2 regions of the Bacillus sp. P4_D3 genome follow, and region 1 is predicted to be linked to the other one. Evidence: predicted binding sites of a transcription regulator. Region 1 holds the regulator's gene; the other holds the start of a gene.
What was found. Region 1 encodes Rex, which represses fermentation and respiration genes when NADH is low (regulators of the CRP and FNR family bind a similar motif). Its sites were predicted from a motif close to TTGTGAAATATTTCACAA; they were not measured.

Region 2: AC1DTM_RS04605 (DoxX family membrane protein) is a predicted target of Rex. The motif match lies at 3,351-3,368, and genes of this name have one in related genera.

The regions. Positions count from the first base shown of each region.
Region 1 is NZ_JBFUIN010000054.1:1,310-14,824, forward strand. It holds gene AC1DTM_RS09950 (sensor histidine kinase) at 1-580, opposite strand, end outside; gene AC1DTM_RS09955 (response regulator transcription factor) at 564-1,265, opposite strand; gene AC1DTM_RS09960 (NCS2 family permease) at 1,411-2,736, opposite strand; purine riboswitch at 2,865-2,966, opposite strand; gene guaA (glutamine-hydrolyzing GMP synthase) at 3,122-4,660, opposite strand; purine riboswitch at 4,825-4,926, opposite strand; gene groL (chaperonin GroEL) at 5,065-6,702, opposite strand; gene groES (co-chaperone GroES) at 6,740-7,024, opposite strand; gene AC1DTM_RS09980 (CPBP family intramembrane glutamic endopeptidase) at 7,427-8,176, shown strand; gene AC1DTM_RS09985 (YdiK family protein) at 8,173-8,364, shown strand; gene AC1DTM_RS09990 (redox-sensing transcriptional repressor Rex) at 8,394-9,023, opposite strand; gene abc-f (ribosomal protection-like ABC-F family protein) at 9,211-11,133, shown strand; gene tsaD (tRNA (adenosine(37)-N6)-threonylcarbamoyltransferase complex transferase subunit TsaD) at 11,568-12,584, opposite strand; gene rimI (ribosomal protein S18-alanine N-acetyltransferase) at 12,584-13,027, opposite strand; gene tsaB (tRNA (adenosine(37)-N6)-threonylcarbamoyltransferase complex dimerization subunit type 1 TsaB) at 13,041-13,515, opposite strand, start outside.
Region 2 is NZ_JBFUIN010000013.1:31,513-37,411, reverse strand. It holds partial or broken gene AC1DTM_RS04615 (PDDEXK family nuclease) at 1-130, shown strand, start outside; gene AC1DTM_RS04610 (S9 family peptidase) at 377-2,335, shown strand; gene AC1DTM_RS04605 (DoxX family membrane protein) at 2,800-3,306, opposite strand; gene AC1DTM_RS04600 (SDR family oxidoreductase) at 3,683-4,456, shown strand; gene AC1DTM_RS04595 (methionine ABC transporter permease) at 4,505-5,173, opposite strand; gene AC1DTM_RS04590 (methionine ABC transporter ATP-binding protein) at 5,148-5,899, opposite strand, start outside.

The sequences.
Region 1 (13,515 bases):
GCGTGTCATACATTACTTCTCCCTCTGGAATTCCACTAACAAACATGTACAAATTCTTTCCTTCTATAGTAATAGGTGAAAAAGCTATAAACTCTTTTCTTGTACTTTCAAATACTTCTCTACCATTTGTATAATTAATCGCAAACGATGCTGCATTACGAATCGTATTATGCAAATCTATTTGCTCTTCTTGTGCCTGCTTCGTTTTATATAAAACTTTCCCGCTTTCGTCAGTAACCAATATCTTTAAAGCTCTAGATCCTTGCTCTAAATTTTGGTTCTCTATTTCAATCATATTTGATATGGCTTCTAATTTATTTTCATGAACTGAGCTATTTGCAGCACTTTGAGCTTGTTGATTAATTCGCTCCATACCAGCTCGATAATCGATAGTAGCCTCACGATTTGCATTTTCAAAAAATGGTGCTGCTGCTTTCGTTGATAAAACTCCTAATAACGCACAAGCTGCGAAAGTAGTAATCAGTTGAATTCTTATACTCCGCCGTACACTCTTCACTAATTTCTCCACTAATGTTCTAGCTTTCCTAACATAAGTAAATGGATTAAATATCTTTTTCAATCTTATACCCCACTCCCCATACTGTTTTTATATATCTCGGCTTCCTTGGATTCTCCTCAATCTTTTCACGTACTTTTCGAATATGTACCATTACAGTGTTATCAGACTGGAAAGATCTTTCGTTCCAAACTTTTTCATAAATTTGCTCAGCACTAAAGACCATACCTGGATTACGAGCTAGCAATTCTAAAATTGAAAATTCCCTTGGAGTTAACTTCACTTCTTCTCCCTCTACAATGACTTTATGAGTTGAGATGTTTATTGCCATATTCCCAATTTCTAACTCGTCCTCATTTTGAATAGCAAAACCATTCATTTTCATATAACGACGTAGCTGAGATTTAATTCTTGCGATTAACTCTAACGGATTAAACGGTTTTGTTACGTAATCATCTGCACCTGTTGTTAATCCTAAAATTTTATCCATATCTTGCGTTTTTGCCGAAAGCATAATAATCGGCATTTCCTTCGCTTCCCTTACTTTCATACACATATGAATACCATCTACTTTCGGCATCATAATATCTAATACGACTAAGTGCACTTCATTTTCTTCTAATATACGTAACCCTTCTTCTCCGTCCCCTGCTTGCAGTACTTTATATCCTTCGTTCTTTAAATAAATTGTAATAAGGTTCCTAATTTCTTTTTCATCATCTACAACAAGTATCGTTTCCTCGGCCATAATATCTCCCCCATCAGTTTTTTAATCCCTAACTTCTATTATAAGAAAACTTCTGAAGAAAAACGCTCGGAAATCCTTAAGATTTTCTGAAGACGCAAAAAAGGTCTAGACTCCCCTTAAGTCTAGACCTTTCAAAAAACCCCTTTTATTTACGAACGTAGATGAAATATAGTACGAATAAAACTCCCATAACATACATAATTGGATGAATCTCTTTACGACGACCACTCACAACCATTGTAATTGGATAGAAGATAAATCCAATCGCGATTCCTGTTGCGATACTATACGTAAGTGGCATAGAGATGATTGTAAAGAATGCCGGTACTGCAATCTCGAATTTCTTCCAATCAATTTCTCCTAAAGATGAAACCATCAAGATTCCTACAATAATTAGAGCTGGTGCCGTTACAGCTGGTGTCACAACACTTAATAGTGGCGAGAAGAAAAGTGCCAGTAAGAAGAATCCTGCTGTTACAACTGCTGTAAATCCAGAACGTCCTCCTGCTGCTACCCCTGCAGACGATTCAATGTAAGACGTTGTAGTAGATGTACCTAGAATTGCACCAATTACAGTTGCAACCGCATCTGCAAATAATGCTTTTCCTGCACGTGGTAATTTATTGTTCTTCATTAATCCCGCTTGATTCGCAACCGCTACAAGCGTACCTGCTGTATCAAAGAAATCGATAAAGAAAAACGTGATAATAACAATCGCCATTTCAACAGTGAAAATATCTCCAAAGTGAGTTAACGCCACACCGAACGTTGGTTCTAGACTCGGTATTGCTCCCACTACAGCTTTCGGAGTATCAATTAATCCTGTTGCTACTCCTAAGATTGCCGTAAGAATCATACCGTAGAAAACAGCACCATTTATTTTCCTAATCATGAAGATGATTGTAATAACAACTCCGAAAATCGCCAGCAACGTTGTACCCTTCGTTAAATCCCCTAATCCAACAAGGACAGCATCATTTTTTACGATAATTCCGGCATTTTGGAATCCAAGGAAGGCAATGAATAATCCGATACCCGCCGCTACTGCAAACTTTAACTCTACTGGAATTGCATTAATGATTTTTTCACGAATACCTGAAGCAGTAAGAATAATAAAGATAATACCTGACATTAATGTTCCAGCAATCGCCGTTTGCCACGGAATTCCCATCGTTAACACCGCTGTATAAGCAAAGAACGCGTTTATTCCCATACCTGGCGCTAAAGCAATCGGATACTTCGCAAATATCCCCATGATTAACGAACCAATCGCCGCTGCTAATGCTGTAGCAACGAATACTGCACCTGGATCCATTCCTGTACCTGCTGGTAACCCTTTAACATTTCCAAGCGACAGCGTAGCAGGATTGACAAATAGTACGTAAGCCATAGATAGAAATGTCGTTAACCCTGCTATGAACTCAGTCTTATAATTCGTACCGAGCTCATCAAACTGAAAATAGCGTTTCATCCTACGTTTCCCCCGTTATATGATTACTCGCCGTATTTCACCCTAGCCCTCTTTTATCTATAAAAATAAAAAAGGCTCCCATTGCATATACATGGAAGCGTTCTATAAACAAAGACAAGTTTCCCCTCATCTTTATACAAACGCCTCGTAGTCAAGCCATTTACGGTAGCTAGGTAGAAACTTTCGGGCCATATCCCCGATATTATACGACGGCATAATATTCACTTTTTGTTTGAATTACATACTCATATTAACTCACAATAGGGTGTGTGTCAATTTAAAAACGAACATTTTTATATATTTTTATATTTTCGTTCGTATAATCACTTAAAAACAAAAAGATCCATCTATGCATAAAATGATAGATGGATCTTTCATTATAATACTATTCCCACTCAATAGTTGCTGGTGGCTTACTCGTTATATCATACACGATACGGTTAACGTGTTTTACTTCGTTTACGATACGTACAGAGATTTTCTCTAATACGTCCCAAGGGATACGTGCCCAGTCAGCTGTCATACCATCGATAGATGTTACTGCACGGATACCTACTGTGTAATCGTAAGTACGCTCGTCACCCATAACACCTACACTACGCATACCAGGAAGCGCAGTGAAGTATTGCCAAACTTCACGTTCTAATCCTGCTTTTTGGATTTCTTCACGTAAAATCGCATCAGATTCACGAACGATTTCTAATTTCTCTTCTGTAATTTCACCTAATACACGAATACCAAGTCCTGGACCTGGGAACGGTTGACGCCATACGATTTCATCAGGAATTCCTAATTCTGATCCTAATACACGTACTTCATCTTTAAATAAAGTGTTTAAAGGCTCAATTAATTTGAACTGCATGTCTTCTGGAAGTCCACCAACGTTATGGTGAGATTTAATTGTTTGTGCAGTTGCTGTACCACTTTCAACGATGTCCGTGTAAAGTGTACCTTGCGCTAGGAAGTCCATTCCTTTTAATCTAGAAGCTTCATCATCAAATACGTAAATGAATTCATTACCGATGATTTTACGCTTTTGTTCTGGATCTTCTACACCTTTTAACTTGTTCATGAAGCGTTCTTTCGCATCCACTTTAATAACGTTCATATGGAAGCCTTCGCTAAATGTTTTCATAACACCTTCTGCTTCATCTTTACGAAGTAAACCGTGGTCCACGAAAATACATGTTAATTGGTCACCAATCGCCTTATGAATTAATACTGCTACAACAGAAGAGTCTACACCGCCGCTAAGTGCGCATAGTACTTTTTTGTCTCCAACAGTTTCACGGATCTTCTCTAATTCTACTTCGATAAAGTTCTCCATGTTCCATCCTTCAGAACAACCACATACGCCGAATACGAAGTTTTTAATTAAATCGTTACCGTGCTCAGAGTGACGTACTTCTGGGTGGAATTGTACACCATATAAGTTTTTGTCTTCATTGCTCATACCAGCAATTGGACAAGACTCACTTGTTGCATCTACTACGAATCCTTCAGGTAAACCAGTTACTAAGTCACCATGGCTCATCCATACAACTTGCTCTTCTGGAAGGTTCGCATATAATTTTGATTCGTTCTCTACTTTAAGAACAGCTTTTCCATACTCACGGTGGTTGGCACGTTCTACTTTACCACCGAAGTGTTGCGTCATAAGCTGCATACCGTAACAGATACCGAAAATCGGTAATCCTAGTTCAAAGATTTTTTCATCACAATGTAATGCACCTTCACCGTATACACTATTTGGTCCACCAGAGAAAATGATCCCTTTTGGATTCATTGCTTTAATTTCTTCTGCAGTAATTGTATGCGGATGAAGTTCACTGTATACACCGAACTCACGAATTCGACGTGCTATTAACTGATTGTACTGACTCCCAAAATCTAAAACGATAATTGTATCATGCTGCTTCTTCAAAATAATCACCCCAACGTTAGTTCTCGTATATAAATATTTTCACCAATTTAGCAAAAAGAATTACCAATATAATAAAAAAAGCCAGTCCTCCGCCTCTAGTCTCATAACAAAGAAAGGCAGGGGTCTGGCTTTATAAAGAAAGATAGTCTTCCGCTCTTTATAAATATAAGACACACTGCCTTCATAGTCAGGTTGTTTACGGTAACCCGGTAGAGACTCTCAAACCATATCATTGAGGATATATGAAGGATCGTTTTATATTATCTTCCTAGATTCTAACAATGAAGTATGAGTATGGTCAAGAGAGAAAGCGACAAAATTCTACAGAAATTAATTTCCTGCGCTCAAAAACACAAAAAACATCCATTTCTATATAGAAATGGATGTTTTTCGAGCAAACGGAATTACATCATTCCGCCCATACCGCCCATGCCCATGCCGCCCATGTCAGGCATTCCAGCAGAACCAGCTGGTTCTGGCTTGTCAGCAACTACAGCTTCAGTTGTTAAGAACATAGCTGCAACAGATGCTGCGTTTTGAAGTGCAGAACGAGTTACTTTAGCTGGATCTACGATACCAGACTCAAGCATGTTAACCCATTCGCCAGTAGCTGCGTTGAAACCAACGCCTACTTTTTCGCCTTTTAGACGCTCTACAACTACAGATCCTTCTAGACCAGCGTTGATTGCGATTTGACGAACTGGCTCTTCTAGTGCACGAAGTACGATGTTGATACCTGTTGCTTCGTCGCCTTCAGCTACGATAGAAGCTACTTTTGTGTATACGTTCATAAGTGAAGTACCACCACCTGCAACGATACCTTCTTCTACTGCTGCACGAGTTGAGTTAAGTGCATCTTCAATGCGAAGTTTGCGCTCTTTTAACTCAGTTTCAGTTGCTGCACCTACTTTAATTACTGCTACACCGCCCGCAAGTTTAGCAAGACGCTCTTGTAATTTTTCACGATCGAATTCAGAAGTAGTTTCTTCTAATTGCGCGCGGATTTGACCGATGCGAGCTTCGATTTGTTGTGAATTTCCAATACCTTCAACTACAGTTGTGTTTTCTTTCGTTACAACAATTTTACCAGCACGTCCTAAAGATTCAACTGTAGCAGATTTTAAGTCACGTCCTAATTCTTCAGTGATTACTTCGCCACCAGTTAAGATTGCGATATCTTCTAGCATTGCTTTACGACGGTCACCAAATCCAGGAGCTTTAACAGCTACTACATTGAATGTACCACGAAGTTTGTTCACTACTAATGTAGCTAACGCTTCGCCTTCTACATCTTCAGCAATGATAAGAAGTGGTTTACCTTGTTGTACCACTTGCTCTAATACTGGTAAGATTTCTTGGATGTTAGAAATCTTTTTATCAGTAATTAAAATGTATGGGTTATCAAGAACTGCTTCCATTTTGTCAGAATCAGTAATCATGTAAGGAGATGCATATCCACGATCAAATTGCATACCTTCTACTACGTCTAATTCTGTTGTGAATCCTTTAGATTCTTCTAAAGTAATAACGCCGTCGTTACCAACGCGCTCCATTGCTTCAGCGATTAATTGACCTACTTCTTCGTCAGCCGAAGAAATAGCAGCTACTTGTGCGATAGAAGATTTACCTTCGATTGGTTTAGAAATCGCTTTTAATTCTTCAATTGCAGCAGTAACAGCTTTTTCGATACCTTTACGAAGACCCATTGGGTTTGCACCAGCTGTTACGTTTTTAAGACCTTCACGAATCATAGCTTGCGCTAATACAGTTGCAGTTGTCGTTCCGTCACCAGCTACATCGTTTGTTTTGCTAGCAACTTCTGCTACTAATTTCGCACCCATGTTTTCGAATGCATCTTCTAATTCGATTTCTTTTGCGATTGTTACACCGTCATTTGTAATAAGTGGTGAACCGAATTTTTTCTCAAGTACAACGTTACGACCTTTTGGTCCAAGCGTTACTTTTACTGCGTTTGCAAGAGTGTCGACACCGCGAAGCATCGAACGACGTGCTTCTTCACTAAATTTAATATCTTTTGCCATAATAATTGACCCCCTTGGATTTTTAAAATGTATATAATTAACCGATAATTGCTAAAATGTCACTTTCACGTAAAATCAAGTAGTCTGTACCTTCGTATTTCACTTCAGTACCTGCATATTTTGAGAAGATGATAAGATCACCTGCTGCTACCTCTAAAGCAACACGCTCACCATTTTCAAGCACTCGGCCTGTACCTACTGCAATAACTTTACCCTCTTGTGGTTTTTCTTTTGCAGTTTCTGGTAATACAATACCACTTGCTGTTTTTTCTTCTGCTTGAACAAGTTCAATTACAACGCGATCACCTAATGGCTTTAGCATGAACAATAACCTCCTCATTTTGTTATGTAAATTTTATTTATTAGCACTCAAGTCACACGAGTGCTAACACACTTCTAATAATAAATAATCTCAATTTCTTTTGCAAGTAAAAAAATCATAATTTTTTCGCAAATTACTTTATGCACTTTCCTAGATATCATTACTTCTTCTACTACCTTTACTATATGAATCGTTGTTCCCACTTCTTGTATGTTACAATATGAAAGACACCCTAAGTTGTTTTCGCTAAACGTACAACTTTTTCCTGTCTCCTATTTTATTTTCAAATACTTATTTACAAAAAAAATATAATTCAGATGAAAGTTTATATCGTAGGTAGCATATTTACATGTTATCCTACCTTATCTCATACACTAGCGTTAGAAAGGATGGTTAAACCATTTGAAAAAACAATATTGGTGGATTATCGTTACATACATTTTAATGCAGTTATCAGGCATTGCCGGGTTACCGCTTCTCCTGAAAACTGGACTATACGATAATAGGGGATTTACTAGAGAGGAAAAACTTCAGCTCATAACTGGTCATTGGGCTATCATTAGCTTTTTCATTGCATTATGCGTTGTACTTTGGTTACTCAGAACAGACATTCGTGACAGGCATTTAGATAAAATGCGCTCTACTGTTCCAGCTACAATTGGGTGGATTTTTATTGGTTTCTTCTTAGCGCTGTTCTCACAAAGCATTGCCGGTATGATCGAAATGCGTTTATTAGGGATTACACCGGGATCTGAAAATACAGCAAGACTTATGGACATCGCAAGAACGACACCTTGGTTCCTTATTGTCATATCTATAATAGGACCTATTTTGGAAGAAATCGTATTTAGAAAAATTTTATTCGGTACACTTTATAAGAAGTTTAACTTCTTTATTGCCGCTATCATTAGTTCACTTGTATTCGCGGCGATTCATTTTGATTTTACTCACTTATTGGTATACACTTCTATGGGGCTCGTATTCGCCTTTTTATACGTAAAAACGAAACGAATTATAGTTCCTATTGCAGCTCATGTTGCAATGAATACATTAGTTGCAGTTGCTCAAGTTGTAGTAAGTAATGAGCAAATTCAAGAAATGATTAAAGAAGCTGAAAAAATGCAAGGCTTTATCGGAGGATTTTTAGTATGAGAAACTCACCATTGTTCATGGCTGTATTGTACTTTCTTCTTGGATGTATCTTTACACGCTTCGCCATTACGAACGTAACAGATACAATCTGGAATATGTGGACAATACTATTTGCAGTTATGGCAACAATTGATTTTAATTTGGCACTTCGCCTTATCTTAGTTAAATTCACAAAGAAAAAACAATAATAAAACGCAGAGGTCATCTCCTCTGCGTTTTATTGTGGATAATTCTTCAAAAAGTAAACAAGCGTTTGTAACTCTACAGCTAAATCAATGTGATGAATTCTTATATTCTCTGACACATTTAAGCGTGCTGGTGTGAAATTTAAAATACCATGCACGTTCGTTTCTGCCAATCTATCTGCCACAGATTGCGCTACTGTAGCGGGTACCGTTAATATTGCCACTTGTATATCAGTTGATAAACGTTCTTCTAATTCATCCAAATGATATACAGGAATTCCTCCGATTTCTGTTCCAACTTTCTCTTCACTAACATCAAACGCCATTTCAATTTTTGTATTATTGTTTTTCGTGAAATTATAATGTAAGAAAGCGGTCCCTAAATTACCTACTCCAATAAGTGCCACACGTGTTATATCATCTTGGTCGAGTGTTTCACGGAAAAATGATAATAAATAATTTACGTTATATCCATATCCTTTTTTCCCTAACGCTCCAAAATATGAAAAATCTCTTCGAATAGTTGCGGAATCAACCTTTACCGCTTCACTCAATTCGGCTGATGAAACACGTTGCTTACCAGAAAGAGATAAGTTTTGGATAAATCGATAGTATAGAGGCAATCGTTTGGCAGTGGCCTGTGGAATTTTTTGCTGATCCATATAACCTCTCCTCTCTTCCTATCTTTATTCTTATACTTGAATCAAATACAGAAGTTTAGTACTCATGAATTTCCTTGTATAATAAAGAGAAGAAGTATTCTCTCTTTATTTTAAACTATACACTATTTTTAGTATGATTGAGAAATATAAACATGGCAAAGTTAAGAAATTATTTGAGGTGAAAACATTGATATTATTACAAGTGAATGGGCTTTCGAAATTATACGGTGCAGAAACGATTCTTGCAAACATAAAATTGGAAGTACAAACAAAAGATCGTATCGCATTAGTCGGACGAAATGGAGCCGGAAAATCTACATTATTAAAAATAATAGCTGGCGAGTTATCTCATGATGGTGGTGAAATTATAAAACCAAAAGATGTCTCAATGGGGTATTTAGCTCAAAATACCGGATTAGAAACGTCTTTAACAATTTGGGATGAAATGTTAACCGTCTTTACACATCTACAGCAGATGGAGACAAAACTTCGAAAGCTAGAGCAAGAGATGGGAAAAGAAGAAAACTTTTCAAATGCGGCTATATATGAGAAATTATTAGCTGATTATGACCAATTACAATTAGATTATAAAGATCAAGGCGGCTATCAGTACGAAGCGGATATACGCTCGATTCTAAGCGGTCTTGGCTTCCCAGTTGAAACGCATCAGACGACAATTTCCACATTAAGTGGTGGACAAAAGACTCGATTAGCTCTTGGGAAATTATTATTAACTAGACCAGACTTACTTATTTTAGACGAACCTACAAACCATTTGGACATTGAGACACTAACATGGCTTGAACAATATTTACAAGGCTATCCCGGCGCGATTTTAATCGTTTCCCATGACCGTTATTTCTTAGATAAACTCGTTACACAAGTATACGAAATTTCTAATAAGGAAAGCCGACGATTTGTTGGTAACTACAGTAAATATTTAGACTCAAAATCAGCTCTATACGAGCAAGAGATGAAGCGTTATGAAAAACAACAAGATGAAATTTCTAAACTGGAAGACTTTGTGCAAAAAAATATAGCTCGTGCATCTACGACAAAACGTGCTCAAAGTCGCCGTAAACAATTAGACAGAATGGAAGTATTAGCTAGACCATTAGGCGATTCTAAATCAGCTTCCTTCCACTTCGATATTGAAAAACAAAGTGGAAATGATGTTTTACAAGTTAAAGATGCAACTATTGGCTATTATCAGGAACCGATTATTGAACATGTAAATATGCGCTTAACTCGCGGTGACAGTGTTGCCTTAGTTGGGCCAAACGGAATTGGAAAATCTACATTATTAAAATCCATTGTGAATAAGTTACAGCTATTACATGGAAACGTTGCTTTCGGGTCAAATGTATCTGTTGGTTATTATGATCAAGAACAAGCCAACTTAACATCTTCGAAGCGAGTTTTAAATGAACTATGGGATGAATATCCCCTGCAACCTGAAAAAGAAATTCGCACTATACTAGGCAACTTTTTATTCACAGGGGATGATGTACTCAAACCAGTATCTTCTCTTAGTGGTGGACAAAAGGCTCGACTAGCTCTTGCAAAACTTATGATGCAAAAATCCAATTTATTAATTCTCGATGAACCAACAAACCATCTTGATTTAAATAGTAAAGAGATTTTGGAGAATGCTTTAATTGATTACCCAGGTACTCTTCTATTCGTCTCTCATGACCGCTACTTTATTAATCGCGTAACGACAACCGTTGTTGAGTTATCAACAGAAGGTGCACAAGAATATTTAGGTGATTACGATTATTACGTTGAAAAGAAAAATGAAATGATTGAACGTGCGGAACTAGAGCAAGAAGATGAAGTACCTGTTCAAAAAGTGGTGGCACAAGAAAAATTAAATTATCTCGAAGAAAAAGAACGTAAACAGTTAGAGCGTCAACGTACTCGAAAAATTGAAGAACTGGAACAAAATATCGTAGGCTTAGAAGAAGAAATTGCTACGTTAGAAGATCAGCTTTGCTTACCAGAAATATATGCAGATTATGAAAAGGCTAGTGAAATTACAACTAAAAAACAAAAACTGCAAGAACAGCTTGAAGCTTGTATGGCAGAATGGGAAGAACTGCATATATAAGAGAATTTAAAAGAGGGGGATGTCTCATAAGTCGGTCTTTTTGACGAGATGACCTCCTTTTTATTTTCTCTTTTGGAATCAATACCATAGTAAATGAAATTATATAAACGATTCGACAAGAAATATCGATTTACCGACAAGGATTGACAATAGTAGCACCTTATATAACAAGTGGAGGATGTTTCAAAATGTTTTTTGGACATCTCCTTGTTTTTTATTTCCCAAAAAAGAATTTCTACAAAGGTCAGACTTCCACTATGTTATCCACAAGGTTATGCACATATCCACCTTTATAATATAAACTCCCAAATAACTTTTCCACATTATCCACAGTCACACAAAAAGTTATACACATTTTATGTACACAAAAAAACCCGTATTATCAACAGATAATACGGGTTTTATCCACAATCTGTGGTTAATTTTGTGTATAACTATGCTTCAATATCTAATCCTGGATTTGCATTTAAAGCTAATGTAGCGCGTTTTCCTTGTTCGTATGCAATTGTACCTGCAGCCGCAATCATCGCTGCATTATCTGTGCATAAAGATAGAGGAGGAATAATTAGCTCTATATTTTCTTTTTGTGCAAATTCTGCTGCTAAACGTGCACGAAGCCCTTTATTAGCAGCTACTCCACCAGCAAGAAGCACTTGTTTTACATTATAAGCATCTGCTGCACGGGACGCTTTCGTTACAAGTACATCTATTACACTTTCTTGGAAACTTGCTGCTAAATCTTCTGGTGCAATTTCTATACCGCGCTGTTTTGCGTTATGCACAGTGTTGATAACTGCTGATTTCAATCCACTAAAGCTGAAATCATACGAATCAGGTTCTAGCCACGCACGAGGCAAATCAATTGTTGGTTTTCCTTCATGCGCAAGGCGATCAATATGAGGACCACCTGGATAAGGCATTGATAATGTACGAGCTACTTTATCGTAAGCTTCTCCTGCCGCATCATCTCGCGTTTCACCAATCACTTCAAATGAACCATGTTCTTTCATATAAACAAGCTCCGTATGTCCACCGGATACAACAAGCGATAGTAACGGGAATTGTACTTCTTTTACTAAACGGTTCGCATAAATATGACCAGCAATATGATGAACACCAACTAGAGGGATATCATGAGCAAAAGCCACAGCTTTCGCTGCATTTACACCTATTAAAAGTGCTCCGACTAAACCTGGGCCTTCTGTTACAGCAATTGCATCAATATCCTCAAAAGTGATATTCGCTTCTTTTAAAGCTTCTTCTAACACAACTGTGATTTCTTCTACATGATGACGGGATGCAATCTCTGGTACAACTCCGCCAAAACGCTTATGACTTTCAATTTGCGATGCAACGACATTCGCAATGATTTCCGTTCCATTTTTAACAACTGCTACAGCTGTTTCGTCACAGCTTGTTTCAATACCAAGTATAATTGTGTTTTTTTCCATTATATATTCACCCACATTACAAGACCATCTTCCTGATTGTCTGCATAGTATCGTTTACGAATCCCACCATTTTGAAATCCGTATTTTCTGTATAACTGCTTTGCTACTTCATTTGACACGCGTACTTCAAGTGTCATTGTTTTTACTCCTAACCCTTTCGCTTCGGAAATGACTTCTTTCAATAAGGCATCCCCTAGCTTTTGACCTCTGTATTCTGGTAGGATAGCTATATTTGTTACATGTGATTCATCAATAATTATCCACAATCCACAATATCCAATTACGAGACCATCTTTTTCTAGCACGACATAATGTGCATGTTCATTCATCTCTAATTCACGGTGAAAGGCATCTGCAGTCCAAGGGGTTGAAAAAGATGCTTCTTCAATAGCTACAATTTGAGCAATATCATCAAGTGCCATCTTTCTAAATATCATATCCATCTTCTGTAGGCCCCTATTGTTTTTGACTTTCTAACCATTTTGTTTCAGCTTCAGCTAAACGAAGATAGCTAGGAACAAACGTATGCACGTCTTGTTCTTCTTTTTGTAATCCTAAAAATGCTAATTCACTTGGTCTTGGGTTATTCTTAGTGAACGGAGCAAATACAGCTTGATCACCTAAATATTCTACAATTGTTTCTTTATGCAATTTAACATCGTTACCAATAAATAAAACAGGCTGTTCTTTATCTTTTAACATTTGCAACCAGTCAACAATAAGAATAATTCGGTCTTCTTCTATTGAAGTTATACGCTCTCCTTCATATGTATATAACCCCGTGTAAATTTGACCACGTCGGCCATCAAATAAAGGACAAATTAGTCCATTAAAATTAGTACCATTTGCAGCCACCACTTCTAAACTTGATACACCTACAATTGGTATTTGAAGTGACCAAGCTAATGTTTTTGCAGCTGTCACACCTATA
Region 2 (5,899 bases), on a different contig from region 1:
TGAACAATTTCCTTTATTACCACAAGAAGAGGCGATTATTATTGCTGAAGAGCTTGGGATTAAACACCCAGCTGATCCAATTATTATGACAACGAACTTTTTATTAACAGTTAGTAAAGGTTGGGGTATTACAGTGGTGAAAGCTAAACACAGTTCTAAAGGGTTCAGCATATGGCAGAGGTTTTATCCCGCTAATTTCGGGCAGTAAGACTCCCCGAAATTCGGCGAATGCGAGGAAGTTAGGTGGGAGTCGGGCTGCCCGTAAAAACCCGATTGGTGGGGGCTAATAATCAGTGGGTGATGGAAACCATCCCCACTGATTAAAGTTTCACTTTATTGAACAAATTAGATTACTAGATATTACGAGGGGGTATTAATGAAAATGAAAGAAAAAACATATCTAAGTATAGAAGAGAGTATTTCATTACCAACCGTATCAAGTACAAACATAAGGGATGATGGCAAGAACGTAGCATTTGTTAAGAAGACGACTAACTGGAAAGACAATACATATAGGAATCATGTATGGGTATATGAAAAAGATAAGGGGCAGAGTAACCCATTAACAAATGGGGATATAGATAGTGCATGTCCATTATGGTCTCCAAATTCTAGGAACATCGCATACCTTAGCCCTGTTGGTAATGGGAAAAATCAGATCTTTGTTAAGTCGATAGATGGTTATGGCGTGGTTCAAATTACTGATGAGAAAGAAGGGGTCAGTAATTTTAAATGGGAGCCTACTGGCAAGGGTTTTTATTATGTTGCGCAGTCAAAAGAATGCGAGGAGATAAAGAAACGTAAGGAACTATATGGAGATTTTCAACATATAGGTAAGGAACACCAGAATAATTGTTTATACTACATTGAAATAGAAAAAGTGATACAAAATGATAAAGGGGAACGAGAAATTAGCGGTGTTTATCAATTAACGGAGGATAAGGATTTTTATATACATAACTTTGATATTTCAAATGATGGGACAAAGGTTGTATTTATGGCTACACCAAGCCTAAACGATCATATGAATGGTGATCTATACATAGTAGATGTTGAAGCTGAGGAACTACAAAAGATGAATGTAGATAAGTTGTTGGGCGGGAGCGTTTGCTTTTCTCCTGAGGGCAGCAAAATATGTTACTCAGCAAGCATAAGAGAGAAGGATTACTATAGAAACCATATACAAGAAAGTACATTAGAGATATATGATATGAATACTGGAGAGGTAATTCAGCCTCTAACAAACTTTGATAGTACGGTTATGCCATTACAGTGGACAGCTAAGGGGATTTTAATTAGATGGCAGGATAAAACTAACTATCGTATTGGATTGCTATGTGAGGATGGCACTGTGGAAATGTTAAGTGACAAAGTAGATGGCTTTATAATGGATGCTTCTATAACAAAGGATGGAAATCATATATCCTATAATAAAGCTATAACAAATGAAACCTTTGAAATCTATTTAGACGATAAAAAAATAACGGATGAAACTAGCTTTTTTAAAGGAAAACTGAAAAGTAACAGGGAAATAATCTCATGGAAAAGTAGGGATGGTCTTGAAATAGAGGGTGTTTTATCAACCCCAGTAGAGTTTGATGCCAATAAAAAATATCCCTTATTAGTAGTAATCCATGGTGGTCCAGCTTGGGCATCTTTTCCGATATTCTCAGACTGTTTTAATGAGAAATATCCGATTGAGCAGTTTATCGAAAAAGGTTTTATCGTTTTAGAGCCAAACTATAGAGGAAGTTCTGGTTATGGTAATGAGTTCTTAAAAGCAAACTATAGAAAACAGGGAATTGCTGACTACGATGATGTTATATCTGGAGTGGATAAACTAGTTGAAGAAGGGATTGCAGATAAAGATAGAGTAGGGGTTATGGGATGGAGCAACGGGGGATATATATCAGCTTTCTGTTCTACATTTAGTAATAGATTTAAAGCTATTTCAGTTGGAGGTGGAATTACTAACTGGAGTACCCATTATGTGAATACAGATATCCCTTACTTCATTAGGATGCATTTAGGAAATACTCCATGGAATGATCCAGAGATATATACGAAAACATCACCAATGACGTATATTAAATCAGCCTGTACGCCTACCTTAATCCAACATGGCGAAAAGGATGCAAGAATTCCAATTCTAAATGCATATGAGCTATATCAAGGATTAAGAGATATGGAAGTTGATACAGAATTAATTATATTTAAAGGAATGGCATATAGTTCTGACCAGCCAGGAATTCATGTGGCTATTATGAAGCAGAATTTGATGTGGTTTTCACACTATATTCTAGGAGAAAGTATGAAAGATTTTAGGGCTTTATAATGGATATTCTCACAGGATATATAAGGATGAAACAGTCGTCATAAGGAAGCTTTTTTCATATTTAGCTTGTGATTGTAGCTCTTGCTTCTGGTTCATCTGCAAGTATACGTATTATTAGATTTTCAGATAGCCTAACGTTTATATAAATATAAATTACTTCTATAGATAAATTTGTATTATATCGAATTGTGAATAGTTTAGGTGATTTATTGTATATCAAAAAACCGAAATCTGATTATAGATTTCGGTTTCGTTTTATCCCGCATTAACGGGCAGTAAAACTCCCACCTCAAAATTCGACTGGAGCAAAGAAGTTAGGTGGGAGTCGGGCTGCCCGTAAAAGCCCAATTGGTGAGGGCTAATAATCAGTGGGGGATGAACAAAACCCCACTGATTAAAGTTTCACTTTATGTGAGAAAATGATCGTGTTTCTTATTATTTGATATTTCAAAGATGAACTGTTCTTATGCAGTTTTACTTAATTTATATGCTTCACGGTTATTTTTTTTGAAAAGTTTTGGGAAAACATAACCATCTAATCCAATACATCCAGCATTCTGTCCTGCAACTAAAATGAACATAGTTAAAATAAGCAGGTTTGGGTTTACACTAACAGTTCCGCTTAATAAAAATGAAAGATTCATTATGATTCCGAAAAATGCAGCTGTTTTTGTTAATCCACCTAAAATCAAACCGAGACCTACTAAAATTTCTCCCCATTGAACTAAAAAGCTAAATAGGTCTGCGTTTGGAAGAACAAAATGTTGAAGGAAATCTGCCCACCAGCCTTGTACTGCAGGGTGACTACCTGATGCTTGAGCGATAGCGCCTTTTAGAAAACCACTTGCGTCAAAAGATTGTCCAAAAACTTTTCCTATTCCAGCAGCAAGCCATGCATATCCTATGTAAAGTCGTAAAAATAATAATATGAAAGTAGCCCGTTTATCAGTTCTTAAAAAATTGATAACCATTGAAATCCCTCCAGTATTCTATTTACATGTTTATTATATATCCATTGTGAATAAATTCACAATGGAGGAAATGTGAACGAAGATAGGTTGTGAGTAATTGTTTTATTTTTTGTAACATTTCATCTATTTTGGTAGACTAATAATAGAGATATATGGAGAGGGGGCAAAGACTCGATATGTGGATGAACTTGTAATGATTAGAAGTTGGATAGATGAATTTTTCTCTCTCATTAGCGAGGGTTTATTTAACTGTCTATAAATCATTCAAGGACTGCATATTTGGCTTGTACATCCCTTTTGTAAGGATAGATACCTATGTCGGGAAATTTATATCTCTCATATAAAATATGCGTCCTTTAATTTGGAGGAGTATATAATGAATCAATTAAAAAATAAAGTAGCAGTTGTTACAGGTGTTAGTCGTCTAGATGGTATTGGGGCAGCGATTTGTAAAGAATTAGCTGAAGCAGGATACGATATATTTTTTACGTATTGGACGAATTATGATAAAGAGATGCCTTGGGGCGTTGATCAAAATGAACAAATACAATTAAAAGAAGAGCTGATAAAGAACGGTGTTGAAGTATCAAGTATGGAGTTAGATTTAACTCGGAATGATGCGCCGGAACAACTTATAAATAAAGTTACTGAACAAATGGGGTACCCTGATATATTAATTAATAATGCAGCGTACTCTACGAATAATGATTTCTCCAATTTAACTGCTGAAGAGTTAGATAAACATTATATGGTAAATGTTCGCGGCACTACATTATTAAGTAGTAAGTTTGCTCAAGGATTTGATAAAAAATCCGGCGGTAGAATTGTTAATATTACTTCGGGGCAATTTAAAGGGCCTATGGCTGGAGAATTAGCGTATGCAACAACGAAGGGAGCTATCGATGCGCTCACTAGTACGTTGTCAGCAGAAGTGGCCCATCTAGGGATAACAGTGAATGCAATTAATCCAGGTCCAACTAATACAGGATGGATGACAGAAGAGATAAAGCAAGGATTAAAACCGATGTTTCCTTTTGGTAGAATAGGCGAACCGAAAGATGCAGCAAGGCTTATTAAGTTTTTAGTGAGCGAAGAAGCCGGATGGATTACAGGGCAGGTTATTCATTCAGAAGGTGGATTTAAGAGATAAATTTATAAATAAAAAGAAGGTATCTCATTTCAGTGAGATACCTTCTTTTTAATCTTTCTTCAATCTTCGTGCTATACCATTCCCTAATGACTGTAATCCTTGAACAAGAATGATTAAAATAAAGACTGTTGCATACATTACTTCAGGTTCGTAACGTAAATGACCGAATCGATATGCGAGATCACCAAGGCCTCCAGCACCTACAAGTCCAGCCATTGCTGTTGCACCGATTAAGCCAATCGTTGCGATTGTTAATCCAAGTACGAGAGATGGACGAGCTTCTTTAACCATGACGTGCCAAATGATTTTAATAGTAGAAACTCCCATCGCTTGATATGCTTCAATAACACCACGATCTACTTCTAGTAAAGCTGTCTCCATTAAACGTGCAATATAAGGGGCTGTGAAGACAACAAGTGGTACGATAACACCTTGCACGCCAATGGACGTTCCCATTAGAAACTTTGTAAAAGGTAAAATGAAGAATAATAGAATGATAAATGGAAGAGAACGAATGATATTAATAACTGTATTAAGAATAGGATAGATAATTTTATTTTCTCGCTGTCCACCAGGTCTCGTTAAAACAAGTGTGACACCGAGTGGTAATGCAATAAGGATAGATATAAGTAGTGAAATAGATGTCATTTGAAATGTTTGAATTGTTGCTTCCCATATTACGTTACCCCACTCATCCAAAAAGGACTTGTTTCCCATAATCTGTTCTACCTCCTTCTACGATAATTCCTTGTTCTTGTAAAAATGATAAGGCACGGTGTACTTCACTTTTTTCACCTTGCATATGAACGACCAGTTTCCCATATGCCTCATGTTTTAACTGCGTAATATTGCCTGATAAAATATTAGGATATACGTGGAAACGTTTTGTAGCGATAGCTAACGCGGGTTCTCCTGAAGCGGTTCCTATAAATGAAAGTGTTACGATTTCTCCAGTACTTTGTAGCTCTTTCTGTACCTCTTCTGGAATTTTAGCTGCAAATGCGCTATTTACAAATTTCTTCGTTGTTACATGTTGTGGGTTTGTAAAAATGTCCTTCACTGTTCCACTTTCAACGACAGATCCATGTTCCATTACAGCAACTTGGTCACAAATACGCTGGATGACATTCATTTCGTGTGTAATTAGCAAAATCGTAATTCCGATTTCTTCGTTGATCTTTAATAATAAATCAAGAATAGAATCGGTCGTTTCCGGATCTAATGCGCTCGTTGCTTCATCACTTAATAAAACTTCAGGCTCATGAGATAGTGCGCGAGCGATCGCTACACGCTGTTTTTGACCACCAGAAAGTTCACTTGGATAGGCATCTTTTCTATTGAAAAGATCAACAATACGTAAATACTTTTCTACCCTTTTTTCAATTTCATTTTTGGGAAGACCAGATAGACGTAAGGGTAGTGCGATGTTTTCATAAACGGTAA